One region of the Streptomyces sp. NPDC002701 genome, then DNA from elsewhere that is predicted to be linked to it. Evidence: riboswitches for the same ligand, from Rfam matches in the RefSeq annotation. Region 1 holds a riboswitch; the other holds the start of a gene.

Region 1 (11,389 bases):
CCGGTGGCGGCCGACGCAGGGCTTCTTCGCCCTGATCCTCGGCGTCGAGGCGATGGTGATCATCTCCTTCGAGGCCACCGACGTCTTCCTCTTCTACATCTTCTTCGAAGCCATGCTCATCCCGATGTACTTCCTCATCGGCGGCTTCGGGGACCGGGCCCACGCGGGTTCCGACGAGCACGCGGCGGCACAGCGCTCGTACGCCGCCGTGAAGTTCCTCCTCTACAACCTGGCCGGCGGCCTGATCATGCTGGCCGCCGTGATCGGCCTCTACGTGGTGGCGGGGAACTTCTCGCTCCAGGAGATCGCCGAGGCCCGGGCCAACGGTTCGCTCGACATGGCGACCAACACCGAGCGCTGGCTGTTCCTGGGCTTCTTCTTCGCCTTCGCGGTGAAGGCGCCCCTGTGGCCGCTCCACACCTGGCTGCCCAACGCCATGGGGGAGTCCACCGCCCCGGTGGCCGTCCTGATCACGGCGGTGGTCGACAAGGTCGGCACCTTCGCGATGCTCCGCTTCTGCCTCCAGCTCTTCCCGGAGGCGTCGAAGTGGGCGACGCCCGCCATCCTCGTCCTCGCCCTGATCAGCATCGTCTACGGGGCGCTGCTCGCGGTCGGCCAGCGGGACATCAAACGCCTGGTGGCGTACGCGTCGATCTCCCACTTCGGCTTCATCATCATGGGCATCTTCGCGATGACCAGCCAGGGACAGTCCGGTGCGACGCTCTACATGGTCAACCACGGAATCTCGACCGCCGCGCTGATGCTGGTGGCCGGCTTCCTGATCTCGCGGCGCGGCTCGCGCCTGATCGCCGACTACGGAGGGGTGCAGAAAGTCGCGCCGGTACTCGCCGGCACCTTCCTGATCGGCAGCCTCGCGACGCTGTCGCTGCCGGGGCTCGCGCCGTTCGTGAGTGAGTTCCTGGTCCTGGCCGGCACGTTCGCGCGCTACCCGGTGATCGGGATCATCGCCACCTTCGGCATCGTCCTCGCCGCGCTCTACTCGCTCGTCCTGTACCAGCGGACGATGACGGGCCCGGTGAAGCCCGAGGTGTCGGCCATGCCCGACCTCCGGGTACGGGAACTCGTGGTGGTCGCCCCCCTGATCGCCCTGCTGATCCTCCTCGGCGTCTATCCGAAGCCCCTCACCGACATCGTCGATCCGGCGGTCAAGCAGACCATGTCCGACGTCCAGAAGAAGGACCCCAAGCCTGACGTGGAGGCCGCCAAGTGAGCGCAACAGCCGTCCACAGCCTGTGGACAACGGCGGCCGATCCGATCCAGAAGATCGACACGCCGAACATCGAGTACGGGCAGCTGTCGCCCACCCTGATCGTCATCGGGGCGGCGGTCCTCGGAATCCTGGTCGAGGCATTCGTGCCCCGCAAGTCCCGTTACTACGTCCAGCTGTTCGTGTCCGTCGTCGCCCTGGCCGCCGCGTTCGCCGCGGTCGTCGGGCTCGCGGCGAGCGGATACAGCAGCACGAAGGCCGGCATCGCCGCGATGGGCGCCATCGCGGTCGACGGGCCCGCGCTCTTCCTGCAGGGCACCATCCTGCTGGCCGGTGTACTGGGCGTGTTCACGTTCGCCGAGCGGCGCCTTGACCCCGTGGCGCACGGCAACCGCGTGGACTCCTTCGCCGCGCAGGCCGCGTCCGTGCCGGGCAGCGACAGCGAGAAGGCCGCGGTCAAGGCGGGATTCGCCACCACCGAGGTGTTCCCGCTGCTGCTCTTCGCGATCGGCGGCATGCTCGTCTTCCCGGCGGCCAACGACCTGCTGACACTCTTCATCGCGCTGGAGGTCCTCTCGCTGCCGCTCTACCTGCTGTGCGCCGTGGCCCGCCGCAAGCGGATCATGTCGCAGGAGGCCGCGGTCAAGTACTTCCTGCTCGGTGCCTTCGCCTCCGCGTTCACCCTCTTCGGCATCGCCCTGCTCTACGGCTACGCCGGTTCCGTGTCGTACGCGACGATCGCCCAGGTCGTCGACGGCACGGTCGAGACGGTGAACCCGGCACTCGCCGGCACCATGGGCAACGACGCGCTGCTGCTCATCGGCGCCGCGATGGTCGTCATGGGCCTGCTGTTCAAGGTCGGCGCGGTGCCGTTCCACATGTGGACCCCGGACGTCTACCAGGGCGCGCCGACCCCGGTGACCGGCTTCATGGCCGCCGCGACCAAGGTGGCCGCCTTCGGCGCGCTGCTGCGGCTCCTGTACGTCGTCCTGCCGGGCCTGCGCTGGGACTGGCGGCCGGTGATGATGGGCGTCGCGGTCGTCACCATGCTGGGCGGCGCGATCGTCGCGATCACCCAGACCGACATCAAGCGGCTCCTCGCGTACTCGTCCATCGCGCACGCGGGATTCATCCTCGCGGGTGTCATCGCGACGACACCGGACGGCGTCTCGTCGGTGCTCTTCTACCTGGGCGCGTACTCGTTCGTGACGATCGGCGCGTTCGCGGTGGTCACCCTCGTCCGGGACGCGGGCGGCGAGGCCACCCACCTGTCCAAGTGGGCCGGCCTCGGACGCAGGTCACCCCTGGTGGCGGCCGTGTTCGCGGTCTTCCTGCTGGCCTTCGCGGGCATCCCGCTGACCTCCGGCTTCTCGGGCAAGTTCGCCGTCTTCAAGGCGGCCGCCGAGGGCGGCGCCGGCGCGCTGGTCGTGGTCGGCGTGATCTCGTCGGCCATCGCGGCCTTCTTCTACATCCGCGTGATCGTGCTGATGTTCTTCAGCGAGCCGCGCCCGGAGGGACCGACGGTCGCCGTGCCGTCGCCCCTGACGATGACGGCGATCGCGGTCGGTGTGGCGGTCACGCTGGTACTCGGTGTGGCGCCGCAGTACTTCCTGGATCTGGCGGGCCAGGCGGGCGTCTTCGTCCGCTGACGGTGACGGTGACGTCGCGTCGTTCCGGGCCTCGGGCCCCGGCTCCCCGAAGGAGCCGGGGCCCGAGACCTTTCCAGGCCGGGCCGAGCCGGCCCGAGCTGGGGTGGTGCTGTGGGGTGAGGTGGGGCTTTTCGGACCCGTCGGCGTGCGCGTTCCGCAGATGGCCCGTCGCAGCCTGTGGATAACTCTGATGCTGTCGGTGCGGGCCCCTATCGTGGACGCAGCGGTCGAGGCACGACGTGCGGGGGACAGGACGATGGGCGGGACGGGTGTGATGACAGAGGTGACGGAGAGCGAGGCGCTCGCAACGCTCCACCGGGTCTTCGGTTACGAGGCATTCCGCGGTGAGCAGGAAGCCGTCATCGAGCATGTGGTGAGCGGCGGGGACGCGGTCGTCCTCATGCCGACGGGCGGCGGCAAGTCGCTCTGCTACCAGATCCCGGCCCTGGTCAGACCGGGTACGGGAGTGGTGGTCTCGCCCCTCATCGCGCTGATGCAGGACCAGGTGGACGCGCTGCGGGCGCTCGGCGTGCGCGCCGGGTTCATGAACTCCACGCAGGACTTCGACGAGCGGCGCACCGTCGAGGCCGAGTTCCTCGCGGGCGAGCTCGACCTGATCTACCTCGCGCCCGAGCGGCTGCGCCTGGAGTCCACCCTCGACCTCCTCAAGCGCGGCAAGATCTCCGTCTTCGCCATCGACGAGGCGCACTGCGTCTCCCAGTGGGGCCACGACTTCCGCCCCGACTACCTGTCGCTCTCGCTGCTGGGCGAGCGCTGGCCGGACGTACCGCGGATCGCGCTGACGGCCACGGCCACGCACGCGACGCACCAGGAGATCACCGAGCGCCTGGGCATGCCGGACGCCCGCCACTTCGTGGCCAGCTTCGACCGGCCCAACATCCAGTACCGGATCGTGCCGAAGGCCGACCCCAAGAAGCAGCTGCTGTCCTTCCTCCAGGAGGAGCACGCGGGCGACGCGGGCATCGTGTACTGCCTCTCCCGCAACTCGGTGGAGAAGACGGCCGAGTTCCTCGCCCGCAACGGCATCGCGGCGGTGCCGTACCACGCGGGTCTCGACGCGGGCACGCGCGCCGCCCACCAGTCGCGGTTCCTGCGCGAGGACGGCCTGGTGGTCTGCGCGACCATCGCCTTCGGCATGGGCATCGACAAGCCGGACGTCCGGTTCGTCGCCCACCTCGACCTGCCGAAGTCCGTCGAGGGCTACTACCAGGAGACCGGCCGCGCGGGCCGCGACGGACTCCCGTCCACGGCCTGGATGGCCTACGGACTCAACGACGTCATACAGCAGCGCAAGATGATCCAGTCGAGCGAGGGCGACGAGGCGTTCCGCCGCCGGGCGTCCGCGCATCTCGAAGCGATGCTCGCCCTGTGCGAGACCGCCCGGTGCCGGCGCGGTCAGCTGCTCGCCTACTTCGGCCAGGACCCGGCGGCCGATGCCTGCGGGAACTGCGACACGTGCCTGGTCCCGCCGGAGACCTGGGACGGCACGGTCGCGGCCCAGAAGGTGCTGTCCACCGTGGTGCGGCTGCAGCGTGAGCGGGGGCAGAAGTTCGGGGCGATCCAGATCGTCGACATCCTGCTCGGGAAGAAGACGGCGAAGGTCATCCAGTTCGACCACGACCAGCTGTCCGTGTTCGGCATCGGCGAGGAGCTGGACGAGGGCGCCTGGCGCGGTGTCATACGGCAGATGCTGGCCCAGGGCCTCCTCTCGGTCGAGGGCGCGTACGGCACGCTGGTCCTGACCGAGGCGAGCGGGACGGTGCTGCGGCGCGAGCGGGAGGTGCCGCTGCGCAAGGAGCAGCCGAAGCCGGTGACGTCCCGCGGCTCGTCCGGCTCGTCCGGCTCCGGCCGGGCCGAGCGCAAGGCCAAGGCGGCGGCCGCGGCGGCCGAGATGCCCGCGGAGCTGCTCCCCGCCTTCGAGGCCCTGCGCGCCTGGCGTGCCGGACAGGCCAAGGAGCAGGGCGTCCCGGCGTACGTCATCTTCCACGACGCCACGCTGCGGGAGATCGCCACACTGTGGCCCACCTCCGTGGAGGAGCTCGGCGGCATCAGCGGCATCGGCGAGAAGAAGCTCGCGACGTACGGGGAGGGTGTGATCGGGGTGCTCGGGTCCCTGGAGCGTCCGGCCGGGACGCCGAGCGCTACCCCGAGCCCGGCACCGACACCGAAGCCCCACCGCCGCAGCGACGGCGACCCCGACCTGCACTGGCCAGAAATGGAACCAGAACCAGAACCAGAGGACTGCCCCTAGCCCCCCGCCCCCTGGGGGCGCGGGGAACTGCGCGCTCAGCCCCAGAGCACCCGCACCGGACACACGACGGAGGACCCGCCGTACCCCCCCCCGGGGGCGCGGGGAACTGCGCGACCGGCCCCCACCGGCCCGCAGCTCCGAACGACCCCGCGTCAGCGAACACCCGCGCGGGCAACCGCCCGCCGGCAACCGCCCGCGTCAGCGAACCCCCGCGCTCGCGATGCGCCCCGTCACCTCACCCAGCCCGACCCGCGTGCCGTCAGGTCCGGGGGCCCACGCGGTCAGCGTCACCGTGTCCCCGTCCTCCAGGAACGTCCGCTTGCCGGAGGGAAGTTCGAGGGCGTCCCGCCCGTTCCACGTCAGCTCCAGGAGCGAACCCCGCTCGCCCTCCGAGGTCCCGCTCACCGTGCCCGACCCGTATAGATCGCCCGTGCGCAGCGAAGCCCCGTTCACGGTCATGTGGGCCAACTGCTGGGCGGCGGTCCAGTACATCGTGGAGAACGGCGGCTCGGAGATCACATGGCCGTTGACGGCGACGGAGATCCGCAGGTCGTAGCCGCCCGGGTCCTCCGAGGAGTCGTCCAGATAGGGGAGGAGCGGATGCGTACGCGTCGGGGGCGTGACCCGTGCGTCCTCCAGCGCGTCGAGGGGGGTGACCCACGCCGACACCGACGTGGCGAAGGACTTGCCGAGGAAGGGACCGAGGGGAACGTACTCCCATGCCTGGAGGTCGCGCGCGGACCAGTCGTTGAGGAGGCAGAGCCCGAAGACGTGGTCGCGGAAGCCTGCCAGCGGTACCGGAGTGCCCATCGCGGAGGGGGTGCCGACGACGAAGCCGACCTCCGCCTCGATGTCCAGCCGGACGGACGGACCGAAGACCGGCGCCGGGTCCGCGGGAGCCTTGCGCTGGCCCGCGGGGCGTACGACGTCGGTACCGGAGACGACGACGGTGCCCGCCCGGCCGTGGTAACCGATCGGCAGGTGCTTCCAGTTGGGGGTGAGGGAGTCCTCGGCGTCGGGGCGGAAGATGCGGCCGACGTTCCGGGCGTGGTTCTCGGAGGCGTAGAAGTCGACGTAGTCGGCGACCTCGAAGGGGAGATGGAGGGTCACCTCGGAGAGCGGGTTCATCAGGGGTGCGACCGTCTCGCGGTGGGCGGGCACCGTCACCCATGCGGTGAGTGCCCGCCGTACGTCCGACCACGCCGTGCGGCCGGCCGCGAGCAGGGGGTTCAGCGAGGGCTGCGCGAGCAGTGCGGCGTAGGGGGAACCGAGTGCCACCGCGGCGGCCCCCGCGTCCAGGACATGATCGCCCAGCCGGACGCCCACGCTCCGGTGAGCGGAGCCGCCCGGAGAGCCGTCCGGCGAGCCGCCCAGGGAGAAGACGCCGTACGGAAGATTGTGCGGGCCGAAGGGATCGCCCTCGGGGACATCGAAGGGGGGCATGGGGTGCTGCCTCGCTTTCCGTGTGGGTGCAGCACACGTTACGGGGAGGCGCCGTTCGTGGGCAGTGTCTCCGGAGTTCGTGACGTCCGGACAAGGGCAGGTCGGAGTGGTTGGTCCCGGCTTGGCCTCCGTCCAGGGGAGGGGCGGGGTGGGCCCCGACCCGGCCCCCTCGGGCGGGCGTGGGACACCAGGGGGCACCGCGGGCACCGTACGGCCCGTCCTGGTCCGCCCGGAAGACGGCGGCGCTCGCCGTGGAGTCCGGCGCACAGGTGCGCGGAGTGGCGCGCGGAAAGGGCTCTGTCGCCTTCGGCGCGCCCCCATGGCCGCAACCGGCGCCGCGGCCGGCCCGGCACCTGGCGGGACGGCACGGCTGAGGCGAGGGGACGGTCGCCGAGGGGGGCGCGAGGGGGTGCGGACCGGGCCGGCGGGGTGGCCGATATGTCATGGGATCGGCCCCAACTGCCGGGGCCTGAGGGGGCGTACGGTGACCTCTGTGACGGCCGAGGTGCCGGACGACGTCCGGTTCCCGTCGAGTCGCTGGGGCATTCGATCCGTATTCTCTGATCATGGCCCCACCGAATGCATATTCACTCATCGCCACTGACCTGGACGGGACGCTGCTGCGCGGCGACGACACCCTCTCGGACCGGTCACGCGCCGCGCTGGCGATGGCGGTCGGGGCAGGTGCCCGGCACCTCGTGGTGACGGGGCGCCCGGCCCCGCGCGTACGTCCGCTGCTGGACGAACTGGGCAGCCAGGGGCTCGCGGTGTGCGGACAGGGCGCGCAGTTGTACGACGCCGGCGCGGACCGGATGGTGTGGTCGGTCACCCTCGAACGCGAGCTGGCCGAGGTGGCTCTCGGCAAGATCGAGGCGGAGGTCGGCGAGGTGTACGCGGCCGTCGACCAGGACGGGGTCGACGGCCTCACCCTCATCGAGCCGGGCTACGAGATGCCGCACCCGACGCTTCCGGCGGAACGGGTGCGACGCCGCGACGACCTGTGGACGCGGCCCATCAGCAAGGTGCTGCTGCGGCATCCCCTGCTCTCCGACGACGCGTTGGCGACCGCCGCCCGCGGAGTGATCGGTTCCCTCGCCACCGTCACGATGTCCGGTCCCGGCACCGTCGAACTTCAGCCATGCGGCATCACGAAGGCGACGGGGCTCGCGCTCGCCGCCAGGCGGCTGGGCCTGACGCCGGCGCAGACCATCGCCTTCGGGGACATGCCCAACGACATCCCCATGTTCGACTGGGCCGCGCGCGGCGTAGCGATGGCCAACGCCCACCCCGAGCTCAAGTCCGTCGCCGACGAGATCACCCTCTCGAACGAGGACGACGGCATCGCGGTGGTGTTGGAACGGATGTTCTCGGCCGACCGCGCCGACCGCGCCGACCGCGCCGACCGCGCCGACCGCGCCGACCGCGCCGACCGCGCCGAGCAGGCCGAGCAGGCCGACCCGAGCGACCGGGCGGGTCGGCGCGACGGGGCCGCCCGGCCGACCGGCGCCCTCGTCGGCAGGCAAGCCGGTCGCGGGGGCGGCCGCCAAGCCGGACAGGCGGGACAGGGCGCCGGACAAGGGGCCGGCCGGAACGCGGCTCCGGGCGCCGTCGGTCAGTAGGCCCCGAAGACGTTGTCGATCGAGCCGTACCTGTCGGCGGCGTAGTTGCACGCCGCCGTGATGTTGGCGACCGGGTCGAAGGGGTCGAGCGACGTGCCGCTCACGTGGTAGGCCGCGAAGGTCGGGTCGATGACCTGGAGGAGCCCCTTGGACGGCGTACCGGCGGCCGCGTTGGAGTCCCAGTTGTTCATGGCCTGCGGGTTGCCCGACGACTCGCGGATGATGTTGCGGTGGATGCCGTCGTAGGTGCCCGGGATGCCGTGCTGGGCCATGACGTCCAGCGACTCCCTGATCCAGCCGTCGAGGTCGTTCGTGTAGGTCTTCGCGGCGGCCGGGGTGACGGCGGATGTCTTGGCCGCCTGGGCGGTCTTCGCGGAGGAGCCGGCGTTCTTCGTGCCCACGGTCAGCTCGGTGCCGGGGCGGATGAGTGCCGGGTCGCTGCCGATGACCGCGCGGTTGGCCTTGTAGAGCTTCTTCCAGTCGCTGGCGGTGTGCGCCTTGGCGATTTTCGACAGCGTGTCGCCCTTGACCACCTCGTAGGTGACCAGCGAGACCTGCGGGACCGCGTTCGGAGCGGCCTGGGCCGCCTGCGCTGTCTGCGCTGCCTGGGCCGGCTGTGCGGCGTGGGCTCCGGTCGCCCCCACGAGGGGGAGCGCGAGCGCGACTCCGCCCGTGCCCGCGGCGACGATGCCACGCGTGAGGGTGTTCGTTCGGGGACGGCGGTGCTTACCTCGTGTGGGCATGACGAAATTCCTCTCCGACGCCTACGAGGTGAGCTGTCGGGTTCGGGCGGGAGATGCCCGGCCGCGTGCGGTACGCGACTACACCCCTAGCCGTGCCGATATCCGGTCCGGCGACTTACCTGGTTTCCCCGCTCCTGCCGTACGCGAGTGAATGGATGGCTGGTGTTCCGGGCGGTGGCAGGATTAGGCGATCCGTCCGGAGTGACGAGAACGTATGCGAGAGCACATGTCGCGAACAAGCCCCGAATTCGCGCTCGGACGGCTACGACCAGCCTCGGCTGGGACACATCTCTTGATCCATGCGGAGGGCGAAGTTCAACTTGCCTTTCGCGAACGGAAGTCGGTGGCCCGGACAAAATGATCAGTTCGGGCGGACGTGACCCAATTCACTGATTCGGATGCCGAATCAGCGAAACAACTTGGCAATTCGGACAAGTGGGGCGATCGGAATGGGTGGCCTTTCTTCCCCCGTGGTGGACCGGGAATGTGCCCGGTCTTTCGTGATCATTCGGTGCGCGCGTGAACTCGTCCGGCCCGCAATGGAATTCGTCCGGCCGGAATCCGGAGTGTCCAGAACGGGGCCTCGATGCTGGGGAATTCGGGTCGCGTGAATGCCGGACGAAGTGCCTGGCCGTGACCGTGACGGCGGATCAGGCGGCAGGGCCGGGGGTACGGCATGGGCGCGTGGGGCTTTGGTTCCGCCCTCGGGGGGAACGCGGGGGGCGTGGAGTGATCGGCGCTCTTGCCTGAAAGCGTGCCTCTTTCGAGATGTATCGGTCATATAAGGTATATCGGCAGATCAAGAACATACCTTCCGTGATCCGATACCGACCGGCCTGGCCGATGGGGCAAAAGGGACCAGGTGGAGCGTGTCCGGCAGGGCGAGGGCGGGTGACGGGCGGGCGCTCATCGTGATCGAAAGACGACCGGATACGCTGACTTGAGTGCCAGCAGCGACACATCGACAAACACCTACGGCATCCACAGCACCTACAGCACCTGAAACACCCAGAACATCCAGAGACCGCCGTTGAGAGCGTCAGCAGACAGGAGACCCTCGTGACCGTCGTCGGGCCGTTCGGGCTGAGCGTGCGGGACCAGGCTCTCGAAGCCGATGTCCAGGCCGGACTGGCGGCTGTCGAGGAGGGACTGCTCGAGGCCACCAAGAGCGACGTCCCGTTCATCACGGAGGCCGCACAGCACCTCGTACGGGCGGGCGGCAAGCGGTTCCGCCCGCTGCTCGTGATGCTCGCCGCCCAGTTCGGTGACCCGTACGCGCCGGGTGTCGTGCCCTCGGCGGTCGTGGTCGAGCTGACCCACCTCGCCACGCTGTACCACGACGACGTGATGGACGAGGCGGACGTGCGCCGTGGGGTGCCCAGTGCCAACAGCCGGTGGGGGAACTCCGTCGCGGTCCTCACCGGTGACTTCCTCTTCGCCCGTGCCTCGCACATCCTGGCCGACCTGGGCCCCGAGGCCGTACGCATCCAGGCGGAAGCCTTCGAGAGACTGGTCACCGGCCAGATCCTGGAGACCGCCGGACCGCGCGACGGCAGGGACCCGGTCGACCACTACATGGACGTGCTCGGCGGCAAGACCGGCTCGCTGATCGCCGTGGCCGGACGGTTCGGCGCGATGATGTCGGGCGCCGACGAGACGGTCGTCGACGTGCTGACGCAGTACGGAGAGCGGCTCGGCGTCGCCTTCCAGCTCGCCGACGACGTACTGGACATCGCGAGCGACTCGCACGAGTCGGGCAAGACGCCGGGCACCGACCTGCGTGAGGGCATCCCGACGATGCCCGTGCTGCGGCTGCGTGAGCGGGTGGAGAGGCTCGGGCTCGCCGAGGACATCGCCCTGTCCGAACTGCTCGCCTCGGACCTGACCGACGACGCCCGGCACGCGGAGGCGCTGGCCAGGCTGCGCGTCCACCCCGCGCTGGACCAGGCCCGCCGCGACACCGTGCGGTACGCGGAGGACGCCCGCGCCCTGCTGGTGCCGCTTCCGGAGTGCGACGCGAAGGCGGCCCTGGTGGAGCTGTGCGACGCGGTGGTGCACCGGGCGGGCTGACCCGAACGGCGACGGACCGGCGGCACGCCGGGAAGATCCCGTACGGGGCCGACCACGGCTTCGTGAACCGGTGGACACAGGTTTCACCGGGCTTCGGCGAGATACACGGACGGCGTCCGCCCCACCCGACCCCTACGGGTCGGGGGAGGCGCCGTCCACCCGTGTCATACCGCAGGTGTACACGGAGTTGGCTCCGAGGTCTGACGCTTTCCGGCGGCCGATTTGGTCGGATGGGACACACCACTTCACAGGAGTTCGGGTGACAATGGCGGCCAGGGGTGGACGAGTGCGAGGACGGTAAGCCGCCGCCGACGACGGAGGTAGGGCACACATGGCACCGTACGAATCCGACGACAGCAGGACCG
Region 2 (11,389 bases), on a different contig from region 1:
CCACCGGCGAGGGCGAACCGCGCCTGACCGACGGCCTGGCCCGGCTGGCGGGCACCGGGCGCGTCCCGATGCCCGACCTCGAACTGCTCCCCGCCTCGTACGACCTCCCGGGCGCCCGCCTCCTCGACCTCGTCCAGGTCATGGACCGCATCCGCCTCGAATGCCCCTGGTCGTCCCAGCAGACCCACAAGGGCCTCGCCAAGTACGGCCTGGAGGAGGCGTACGAACTCGTCGAGGCGATCGAGGAGGGCGACCGGGACGAGCTGCGGGAGGAACTCGGCGATGTGCTGCTCCAGGTCGTCTTCCACTCCCGGATCGCCGAGGAGGGCGACCCGGAGGACGGGTCGGAGCCCTTCTCCATCGACGACGTGGCGGCGGGCATCGTCACCAAGCTGATCCACCGCCACCCGCACGTGTTCGGCGACGAGACCGCCTCCACACCCGAGGAGGTCAAGGAGCACTGGCTGCGCACCAAGGCCGAGGAGAAGCGGCGCACGTCGGTCACGGACGGCGTCCCGCTCGGCCAGCCCGGCCTCGCGCTCGCCGCCAAGCTGGCGTCCCGCGCGCGCACGGCGGGACTGGAGACGCCCCTCCCGCGGGGTGAGGGCGTCGGTTACGCCCTGCTGGCGCTGGCCGTCCAGGCCGAGGCGGACGGCGTGGACCCGGAAGCGGCCCTGCGCGCAGCGGCCCGCACCTACCGAGAAGCCATAAGAACAACCGAACCCTGACGCCCCCGACCACCCCAAAGGCCCGCGGGGAACGGCGTGCTCAGCCCTCGCGGATCCGCAGGTCTGAACGGGGGGCCGCCGAGGCGCCCTGAAGGGGCGCGGGGAACGGCGTGCTCAGCCCTCGCGGATCCGCAGGTCTGAACGGGGGGTCGGCGAGGCGCCCTGAAGGGGCGCGGGGAACGGCGCGACGAGCCCCCACCGGCCCGCAGGTGATGCACGACCCCCGGCGGGCCGGGGCGGAGCGTCACGCTCCGCCCCGGCCCGGCGAATGATGCCAGCGCGGCCGGGGCCGCCGCAGGAGCCACTCCCCCGTGCCCAGCGACCGCCCCCGCCCCGTGGGCGGCAGATCGTCGCGGAACACCCGGTCCGGGACGGCCCCCAGACCCGGCAGCACCTCGGTGATCTCCTCCACCAGCCCGGGCGGACCCGCCAAGTAGACATCGTGGCGCGCCCACTTGGCACGGTTGCCCAGAGCGGTCAGCAACCGCTCGGTCGCCTGCAGCTTGGGACGCCCCGGCGCAGGCGTGATCACGGTGACGTCCAGCCGCGGCAGCCGCGTGCGCAACGCCCCGAGCGCGGCCCGGTCGTAGAGGTACGCGGTGTCGCGCGCCACGACGAACAGCCGGGCCTCGTCGTACGGCCCGGGCTCGGACGCCAGCTGTTCGAGAAGCGCCTTCACCGGTGCCCAGCCGGTGCCGGCCGCGATGAACGTGAGAGGTCGCTCCACGGGCGTACGGAGGGTGAGCCGGCCGCACGCCGGACCGAGCCGCAGCACATCGCCCGTGCGGGTGCGCCGGACGAGCTCGGGGGACAGGACGCCGTCCTCGACGAGGCTGACGTGCAGGTCCAGGGTGTCGTCGGAGCGGGGCGCGTTGCCGACGGAGTAGGGACGCCAGACGCCCGGTAATCGGGGGTCGCTGACACTCACGTACTGGCCCGGGACATGGGGGAGCGGCCGCTGCGGGCGGAGGGTGAGGACGGTGAGGTCGTCCCCGTGCCCGGTGCGCCCGACGACCTCCGCGTCCCACCAGGACGGCTCCCCCTGGCTCTCCGCCTGCCCCGCGCCGTCCAGCATGGCGTCCGCGATCACCTCGTACGCCTCGTCCCAGGCCTTCTCCACCTCCGAGCTCCACGCCGACCCCGACACGGCGGCGAACGCGGCGATCAGACTGGCCCCCACGGCCGTGTAGTGCTCCGGCCGCGCCAGGTACTTCCTGTGGTCGCGCCCCAGGTCCCGCAGGTACTCGTGCAGCCCCGGCCCCTCCAGGCGCGCGATGACGAGTGCCAGGGCGGTGAAGAGACGGTCCCGCTGGCGTTCCTTGTCCTCGGGGGAGTCCAGCGGGAACAGGGCGCGCACATCGGGGTGGTGCCAGAAGAGGTGCGAGTAGAAGTACTTGAGCGCGAACTCGGCCCGCCTTTCGACGACCGCGAAACTGGTCCGGAGAATTTCGGGGTCCACGGGCGCGACAGTAGAGAGCCCGGACGCCGCACGGTCAAGGGACAGTCCATTCCGGGACAGCCTCGGGTGAAATCCCGAAAAGGGGCCGAATCGGCGGCGGGTCCGGTGCGGAACCACGGGCGGTGAGCCCCGCGGCAGGACGCCGGACAGGCTCCCGCCGCCCCTCCCGATACCGTCGAGGAGTGACCGAAACACCTGCACAGCCGCCTGCGGGGCACCCCGCCCCCGAACTCTTCACCTGGGAGTTCGCAACCGATCCCTACCCGGCGTACGCCTGGCTCCGTGAACACGCTCCCGTGCATCGGGCGACGCTGCCCAGCGGGGTGGAGGCGTGGCTGGTGACCCGGTACGCGGACGCCAGGCAGGCCCTCGCGGACACCCGGCTGAGCAAGAACCCGGCACACCACGACGAGCCCGCGCACGCGAAGGGCAAAACGGGCATTCCGGGGGAGCGGAAGGCCGAGTTGATGACGCACCTGCTCAACATCGACCCGCCGGACCACACCCGTCTGCGGCGGCTCGTCAGCAAGGCGTTCACCCCGCGGCGGGTGGCCGAGTTCGCGCCGCGGGTCCAGGAGCTGGCGGACGGGTTGCTCGACGCCTTCGCCGAGAAGGGCGAGGCCGACCTCATCCACGAGTTCGCCTTCCCGCTCCCCATCTACGCGATCTGCGACCTCCTGGGCGTCCCGCGCGAGGACCAGGACGACTTCCGCGACTGGGCCGGGATGATGATCCGGCACGGGGGCGGGCCGAGGGGCGGTGTCGCCCGGTCGGTCAAGAAGATGCGCGGCTACCTCGCCGAGCTCATCCATCGCAAACGCGAAGAGCTCACGGATGTGCCCGCCCCGGGCGAGGACCTCATCTCCGGTCTCATCCGGTCCTCCGACCACGGCGAACACCTCACCGAGAACGAGGCCGCGGCGATGGCCTTCATCCTGCTGTTCGCCGGTTTCGAGACCACGGTGAACCTGATCGGGAACGGCACCTACGCCCTGCTCACCCACCCGGGGCAGCGGCAGCGGCTGCAGGACTCCCTCGCGGCCGGCCGGCCGGACCTGCTGGAGACCGGCCTGGAGGAACTGCTCCGCTACGACGGGCCCGTGGAGCTGGCCACCTGGCGGTTCGCGACCGAACACCTCAGCGTCGGCGGGCAGGACATCGCCCCCGGAGATCCCGTACTCGTCGTGCTCGCGGCGGCCGACCGTGACCCCGACCGGTTCGGGGACCCCGACACCCTCGACCTCTCCCGGCGTGACAACCCGCACCTCGGTTACGGCCACGGCATCCACTACTGCCTCGGCGCGCCCCTCGCCCGGCTGGAGGGCCGGACCGCGCTGACCACGCTGCTGACCCGCCTGCCCGACCTGCGACTCGCGGCGGATTCCGCCGATTTGAGGTGGCGGGGAGGGCTCATCATGCGGGGATTGCGCACGCTTCCGGTGGAGTTCACCCCGGTCGCGAAGTCTGGCAGGCGGTAGCAGTCGGGGCACCTGAAGGTGAGTCTCCGTCAACTTTGTGATCTTCACGTTATCTACGCTGCATCGACTTGTGACAAGAGTTCGAGTGCCTATACGTTCACCCATCAATGCGGCAGGTCTCGCCGGTCGCAGCAGTCACGAGCGCAGCTCATCGCTGTGTCCTGTGCGTATTCCTTGCTGTCACGCGAAAGGCAATCGCATGCTCTCCGGGAACGGCCGTCATCGTCGCCCCCGCCAGGCTCCGGCGCTCCTCGTCGCCGCGGGCGTGACCGGATCGGCCATCGCGATCCCCCTGCTCGGCGCGACCGGCGCGAGCGCCGCCAGCGGCACGACCTGGGACGCGGTCGCCGAGTGCGAGAGCGGCAGCTCGTGGAGCGCCGACACCGGCAACGGCCTCTACGGCGGGCTCCAGATGACCCAGGAGACGTGGGAGGGGTACGGCGGCCTCGACTACGCGCCGAGCGCCGACCAGGCCAGCCGCTCGCAGCAGATAGCCGTCGCCGAGAAGGTCCTCGCGGACCAGGGGACGACCGCCTGGGCGACCTGCGGCCTGCTCGCCGGCCTGACCGAGGACTCCGACTCCGCGAACGTCGACACCGGCCTCGCCAAGGACTCCGCCGACGCGCCGTCCGACACGGACGGTACGGAGGAGAGCGGCGGCACGAAGTCCGACGCGTCCCTGGACAGCGGTCCGGCCTCCGTGGGCGACTCCGGCTCGGGCGCGCAGAGAACGGACAGCGGCTCCACGGGCGGTACGAAGAAGACCGACGACTCGGACAAGTCCGCCCAGAACGACGACGCTTCGACCGAGGTGGACACCGAGGGCTCCGGCCGCCACCGCGGTGGCAGCGCCGAGGCGGCCGACACCGCTCCCCGCGCGGACGACTACGCCGGCCGGCACGCCTCGCGCGGGGACAGCGACTCGCGCGTCCTCGCCCCCGAGGGCTCGTACGTGGTCCGCAACGGGGACAGTCTCTCGGCCATCGCCGACTCCCAGGACGTCAAGGGCGGATGGAGCGAGCTGTACGCCGCGAACAAGGACACCATCGGCGCCGACCCGAACCTCATCATCCCCGGTCAGAGCATCGTCGTCGACGACACGGCGGCCGCGAGCAAGTAGTGACCAAGGCGCCGAATCGGGCCAAAACCAGCGGTAGTTCGCGGTGAATGTCCGATTTGGTGAAGTGAGAGATGGATCTCAACCACCCTGATCGTCTTTGAAATTCGGCGGACCGCATGTCTACGGTCGTGACCGCTCGCCATTGGTGGGCCCCGACGGTCGCACGCCGAATCCTGCCAACGGCCGTACGGGAACAGTCGTCGCGTAAAGCGCCGTAGGCAGGAGCGGGGGACCCAGGTAAGTGCCGGACCCGGTCGTCGGGACGAGACCGGGCACGGCTTGGGGTTAAGCCGCGTGACAGCAGTGTCGCGCGGCCGGGCAACTCACTCGGCCCGAACCCGACAGCTCACCTCGCAGGCGTCGGTGAGGGGATCGCTTCATGCTGCTTTCGAACAAGGGCAAGCACCGCCGTCCGTCCAAGGCCACCCGCATCGCCACACTGGCCGGCGTCACCGGTGCCGCCATCGCCGCCCCGCTGATGGCGGCCGGCAACGCGTCCGCCGCGACCGCCTCCGAATGGGACACCGTCGCCCAGTGCGAGTCCGGCGGCAACTGGTCGATCAACACCGGCAACGGCTACTACGGCGGCCTGCAGTTCTCGGCCTCCACCTGGGCCGCGTACGGCGGCAACGCGTACGCCTCCACCGCCGACCAGGCGTCCAAGTCCCAGCAGATCGCCGTCGCCGAGAAGGTGCTGGCGAGCCAGGGCAAGGGTGCCTGGCCGAGCTGTGGCGTGGGCCTGTCCGGCGCCTCGACCGGCAACACCGCTCCCTCGGACTCCGGCTCGTCGAACTCGAACGGCTCCGGCCAGAGCACCTCGCAGCCGCAGCAGCGGCAGAACACGCAGCCCGCCGAGGAGCGTGCCTCGCGTTCGCAGGAGCGGCCGGCCGCGAAGAAGACCGTCGAGACCCCGACCGGCAAGAAGGTCAAGAAGGGTGACGGCGAGTACAAGGTCGTCAAGGGTGACACCCTCAGCGAGATCGCCGACAAGAAGAACGTCAAGGGCGGCTGGGCGAAGCTCTACAAGCTGAACGACGACATCGTCGACGACGCCGACTTCATCTTCCCGGGCCAGCAGCTGCACCTCAGCTGACCCCGGCGGTCGCGCCCCCTCGGCGGGCCGGACGTCGTCCCGGGTCGGGGTTCTGGCCGCTCGGCCCCGGCCCGGCCGGCGATCGCGTCCACAGCCGCGTCGCGACTGAACCACAGCGCTCTCACATCCGTGTCCTCCATGGTGGAGGCCGCGTGAGGGCCACCCCCGTCCCCCACGGGCTCCCCGCTCCGGTGCGTGTTCCCCCGTACGCACCGGGGCGGGGCTTTTTCTGTCCCCGTCTTTGTTCCGTTCGGAAACAATTTCCTCTCGGTTCCGTCCACGAGGCGGCCGGGGGCCCGGTGACGCCCGGCAGCCGGTTAGGCTCATCCCGCGGGGCCACCACGGCCTGCACCCAACCGGGCCTCCGGCCCGGCACAGCTTGCGTCACATCCCAGAAGGAGATGCTCGTGCCGTCCATCGACGTCGTCGTAGCCCGGGAAATCCTGGACTCCCGAGGCAACCCCACGGTCGAGGTCGAGGTCGGCCTCGACGACGGCAGCACGGGTCGTGCCGCCGTTCCGTCCGGCGCCTCCACCGGTGCCTTCGAAGCCGTCGAGCTCCGCGACGGGGACCCCAACCGCTACCTCGGCAAGGGTGTCGAGAAGGCCGTCCTCGCCGTCATCGAGCAGCTCGGCCCGGAGCTCGTCGGTTACGACGCCACCGAGCAGCGCCTCATCGACCAGGCGATGATCGACCTGGACGCCACCGACAACAAGGGCTCGCTCGGCGCCAACGCGATCCTCGGTGTCTCCCTCGCCGTCGCCCACGCCGCCTCCGAGGCCAGCGACCTGCCGCTCTTCCGCTACCTGGGCGGCCCGAACGCGCACCTGCTGCCGGTCCCGATGATGAACATCCTGAACGGCGGGTCGCACGCCGACTCGAACGTCGACATCCAGGAGTTCATGATCGCCCCGATCGGCGCGGAGTCCTTCTCCGAGGCCGTGCGCTGGGGCGCCGAGGTCTACCACACCCTCAAGAAGGTCCTGAAGAAGCGCGGCCTGTCCACCGGACTCGGCGACGAGGGTGGCTTCGCCCCGAACCTCGGCTCCAACCGCGAGGCCCTCGACCTCATCATCGAGGCCATCAAGGAAGCCGGCTACACCCCCGGCGAGCAGGTCGCCCTCGCGCTGGACGTCGCCGCGTCCGAGTTCTACAAGGACGGCTCGTACGAGTTCGAGGGCAAGTCCCGCTCGGCCGCCGAGATGACCGAGTACTACGAGGAGCTCGTCTCCGCGTACCCGCTGGTCTCCATCGAGGACCCGCTGTACGAGGACGACTGGGCCGGCTGGAACGTCATCACCGAGAAGCTGGGCGACAAGGTGCAGATCGTCGGCGACGACCTCTTCGTCACCAACCCCGAGCGCCTCGCCCGCGGCATCGAGGAGGGCTCCGCCAACGCCCTGCTCGTCAAGGTCAACCAGATCGGCTCGCTGACCGAGACCCTGGACGCCGTCGAGATGGCCCAGCGCAGCGGCTTCAAGTGCATGATGTCCCACCGCTCCGGCGAGACCGAGGACGTCACCATCGCCGACCTCGCGGTCGCGGTGAACTGCGGCCAGATCAAGACCGGCGCCCCGGCCCGCTCTGACCGCGTCGCCAAGTACAACCAGCTGCTGCGCATCGAGGAGATCCTCGACGACGCGGCGGTGTACGCGGGCCGCTCGGCGTTCCCCCGCTTCAAGGGCTGACCCTCTTGCAGGAAGCGTCGTACGTACGTCCCCGTACCCGGTCCCGTACCGTGTGCGGGGACGTACGCACGTATCGGGGAGGCGGGACAGATGGCTGTGAAGGACCGTGACCGGTTCTCCACCGCGACCAGGCTGCGGGCGCTCGGTGAGCAGACCGCCGCCCGTGTCTACCGCTCCCAGACCAAGCGCCAGGCGCGCCGCTCGCGCCTGACCGGCCGGGCGGCGCTCCTCGCCCTCGTCCTGTGCTCGCTCGTCGTGGCGCTCGCCTATCCCATAAGGCAGTACGTCTCTCAGCGCGCCGAGGTCGCCGAACTGCAGCGCGAACGCGAGCAGGCCCGCGAGCGGGTGGAACAGCTGCGCGACCTGAAGGCGCGGTGGCAGGACGACGCGTACGCCGAGCAGCGCATCCGGGAGCGGCTGCACTATGTGATGCCGGGCGAGACCGGTTACATCGTGATCGATCCCGACGCGGCGAAGAAGACGCGCACGAACCGCACGGCGGCCGACCGGGCCTGGTACGCGAACGTCTGGGACGGCGTCGACAAGGCCGACGCGTCCACCCGGTGAACGCCGACGCGTTCACCCGTGAACCGGGACGTCGCCCGCGCACCCACCGATTCCTGCTCCCTGCTCCCTTCTCACCGACCGATCACCGACTGACCAGAAAGACACAGACCCAAGGCATGCAGACGCCCCCGCCGTCCACTCCGCGTACCGAGCCCACCGACGACGACGTCGAGGCGTTCAAGCAGCAGCTCGGGCGGCCGCCGCGCGGGCTGCGCGCGATCGCGCACCGCTGCCCGTGCGGGCAGCCGGACGTCGTCGAGACGGCTCCCCGGCTGCCCGACGGGACGCCGTTCCCGACGACGTACTACCTGACGTGCCCGCGTGCGGCCTCCGCGATCGGCACGCTGGAGGCGAACGGCGTCATGAAGGAGATGACGGACCGTCTCGCCACGGATCCCGAGCTGGCCGCGGCGTACCGGGCCGCGCACGAGGACTACCTCGCGCGCCGTGACTCCATCGAGGTGCTCGCAGGGTTTCCCAGCGCGGGCGGGATGCCGGACCGGGTGAAGTGCCTGCACGTCCTGGTCGCCCACTCGCTGGCCGCGGGGCCGGGAGTGAACCCCCTGGGCGACGAGGCGATCGCGATGCTGCCGCAGTGGTGGCGCAAGGGGGCGTGTGTCGTGCCGACGGCGGGGTGAACCGGGCGGCCCGGGGCGTCGTCGGCTGCGGGCCCGGTGGGGGCGGGCCGCGCAGTTCCCCGCGCCCCTGAAGGACGGGCTGCGCCCCGGCCTTTCATCGCGGCGGATCCCGGACATCCAGGGGCGCGGGGAACGGCGCAGTCTTTTGAGGGACGCGGGGAACTGCGCAAACGGGGGTTCGGGGGCGGAGCCCCTGAGCGGGACGAACGACTGGTACAGGAGATCACCATCAAGACTCGCGTCGCCGCCGTCGACTGCGGCACCAACTCCATCCGCCTGCTCGTCGCCGACGCGGACCCGACGACCGGTGAACTCACCGATCTGGACCGCCGGATGACGATCGTCCGGCTCGGGCAGGGCGTCGACCGGACCGGCCGCCTCGCCCCCGAGGCCCTGGACCGTACCTTCGCGGCCTGCCGTGAGTACGCCGAGGTCATCAAGGAACACGGCGCGCGGCGCCTGCGCTTCGTGGCGACCTCGGCCTCCCGGGACGCCGAGAACCGCGCCGACTTCGTCCGCGGAGTCCTCGACATCCTGGGCGTCGAGCCCGAGGTCATCTCCGGCGACCAGGAGGCCGAGTTCTCGTTCACGGGCGCCACGAAGGAGCTGACGGGCCGTGACGACCTGGCGAAGCCCTACCTCGTGGTGGACATCGGCGGCGGCTCCACCGAGTTCGTCGTCGGCGACGACCACGTCCGCGGCGCCCGCTCGGTGGACATCGGCTGCGTGCGGATGACGGAACGGCACCTCGTACGGGACGGCGTGGTCACCGACCCGCCGACCGGGGAGCAGATCCGGGCGATCCGCGCCGACATCGAGGCGGCCCTCGACCTCGCCGAGGAGGCCGTGCCGCTGCGTGCGGCCCGCACGCTCGTCGGGCTCGCCGGGTCCGTCACGACCGTCTCGGCGATCGCCCAGGACCTCCGGGAGTACGACCCCGAGGCCATCCACCACTCCCGGGTCTCCCGCGACCGCGTCCGTGAGATCACGGAGCGGCTGCTCGCCTCCACCCACGCCGAGCGGGCGGCGATCCCCTCGATGCACCCGGGCCGCGTGGACGTGATCGGCGCCGGCGCGCTCGTCCTCCTCGCGGTCATGGAGAGGTCCGGCGCCGAGGAGGTCGTGGTGAGCGAACACGACATCCTCGACGGCATCGCGTGGTCCGTGGCCTAGACAGCGCTCCGTGGCATGGACAGTGGTCGCGGTCCGCAGCATGGACAGCTGAGCAGGTGGGGCGACGTATGAGCGGTGTGGGCGGGCTGTGCGGAGCGTGTGAAACGACCTTGGAAGTGCCCCGTCGGAAAACTTCGTGAAGTTCTTCACAAGAGAATGGGCCCTGTCGGGGGAGGATTCCCTCCCTCCGGGTCCTTCCGGGGGTCCGGAGGGGGTCACGGCATGATCAACGGGGTGTTTCGCGGGTGCTGCGACCGGCCGGTGACAGGCACTGGTCCAGGGTGCCGGAAGGTCAGGAGTGGCAGCTCAGGCGCCATTGACAACGGCTCGCCGCATGCACTGGTTCCCCTGTTCGACCATGACGTACGTCACGCGGGCCGCGCAGTGTAGCAGAGGAGGTGTAGGAGCTTGTGAAGGGGCGCACGAGCGACCCCCCTGAGCCGGGTGGATACTCGATGGCATGAGCACCACGGAGCGTCCCAGGATCCTCGTAGTAGGCGGTGGGTACGTAGGACTGTACGCAGCTCGGCGCATCCTCAAGAAGATGCGCTACGGCGAGGCGACCGTCACGGTCGTCGACCCCCGGTCGTACATGACCTACCAGCCCTTCCTCCCCGAAGCCGCGGCCGGCAGCATCTCGCCTCGGCACGTCGTCGTCCCGCTGCGACGCGTGCTGCCCAAGGCGGAAGTCCTCACCGGCCGGGTCACCACCATCGACCAGGACCGCAAGGTCGCCACGATCGCCCCCCTGGTGGGCGAGGCGTACGAGCTGCCCTTCGACTACCTCGTCATCGCGATGGGCGCGGTCTCCCGTACCTTCCCGATCCCCGGCCTCGCCGAGCAGGGCATCGGCATGAAGGGCATCGAGGAGGCCATCGGCCTGCGCAACCACGTGCTTGAGCAGCTCGACAAGGCCGACTCGACGACCGACGAGGACGTCCGCCGCAAGGCGCTGACCTTCGTCTTCGTCGGCGGTGGCTTCGCCGGTGCGGAGACCATCGGTGAGGTCGAGGACATGGCCCGGGACGCGGCCAAGTACTACTCCAGCGTGTCGCGCGAGGACATGCGCTTCATCCTCGTCGACGCCGCGGACAAGATCCTCCCCGAGGTCGGCCCCAAGCTCGGCCAGTACGGCAAGGAGCACCTGGAGGCGCGTGGGGTCGAGGTCTACCTCTCCACCTCCATGGACTCCTGCGTCGACGGCCACGTGGTCCTGAAGAACGGCCTGGAGGTCGACTCCAGCACGATCGTGTGGACGGCGGGCGTCAAGCCGAACCCGGTGCTCTCCCGTTTCGGCCTGCCGCTCGGTCCGCGGGGGCACGTGGACACGCAGACGACCCTCCAGGTGCAGGGCACGGACTACGTCTGGGCCGCCGGCGACAACGCGCAGGTGCCGGACCTCGTCGGCCGCAAGGCCGGCAACGAGAACGCCTGGTGCCCGCCGA

Evidence for each region. Region 1 has a riboswitch for cyclic di-AMP ahead of ACFYXC_RS33535 (LysM peptidoglycan-binding domain-containing protein). Riboswitches for the same ligand answer to the same signal wherever they lie in the genome.
Region 2: it holds a riboswitch for cyclic di-AMP, as region 1 does, so the genes downstream of both, ACFYXC_RS11570 (transglycosylase family protein) here and ACFYXC_RS33535 (LysM peptidoglycan-binding domain-containing protein) in region 1, are expected to answer to the same signal.

What each region holds. Positions count from the first base shown of each region.
Region 1 covers NZ_JBIAQL010000019.1:110,226-121,614, forward strand. Annotated here, with positions in the region: gene ACFYXC_RS33510 (NADH-quinone oxidoreductase subunit M) at 1-1,231, shown strand, start outside; gene nuoN (NADH-quinone oxidoreductase subunit NuoN) at 1,228-2,877, shown strand; gene recQ (DNA helicase RecQ) at 3,134-5,149, shown strand; gene fahA (fumarylacetoacetase) at 5,348-6,592, opposite strand; partial or broken gene ACFYXC_RS33530 (HAD family hydrolase) at 7,159-7,959, shown strand; gene ACFYXC_RS33535 (LysM peptidoglycan-binding domain-containing protein) at 8,205-8,954, opposite strand; cyclic di-AMP (ydaO/yuaA leader) riboswitch at 8,960-9,125, opposite strand; gene ACFYXC_RS33540 (polyprenyl synthetase family protein) at 10,014-11,024, shown strand; gene ACFYXC_RS33545 (outer membrane lipoprotein carrier protein LolA) at 11,356-11,389, shown strand, end outside.
Region 2 covers NZ_JBIAQL010000003.1:701,439-712,827, reverse strand. Annotated here, with positions in the region: gene ACFYXC_RS11590 (nucleoside triphosphate pyrophosphohydrolase) at 1-728, shown strand, start outside; gene ACFYXC_RS11585 (globin domain-containing protein) at 973-2,187, opposite strand; gene ACFYXC_RS11580 (cytochrome P450) at 2,370-3,665, shown strand; gene ACFYXC_RS11575 (transglycosylase family protein) at 3,865-4,785, shown strand; cyclic di-AMP (ydaO/yuaA leader) riboswitch at 4,986-5,160, shown strand; gene ACFYXC_RS11570 (transglycosylase family protein) at 5,165-5,878, shown strand; gene eno (phosphopyruvate hydratase) at 6,286-7,566, shown strand; gene ACFYXC_RS11560 (septum formation initiator family protein) at 7,657-8,133, shown strand; gene ACFYXC_RS11555 (DUF501 domain-containing protein) at 8,250-8,771, shown strand; gene ACFYXC_RS11550 (exopolyphosphatase) at 9,000-9,944, shown strand; gene ACFYXC_RS11545 (NAD(P)/FAD-dependent oxidoreductase) at 10,405-11,389, shown strand, end outside.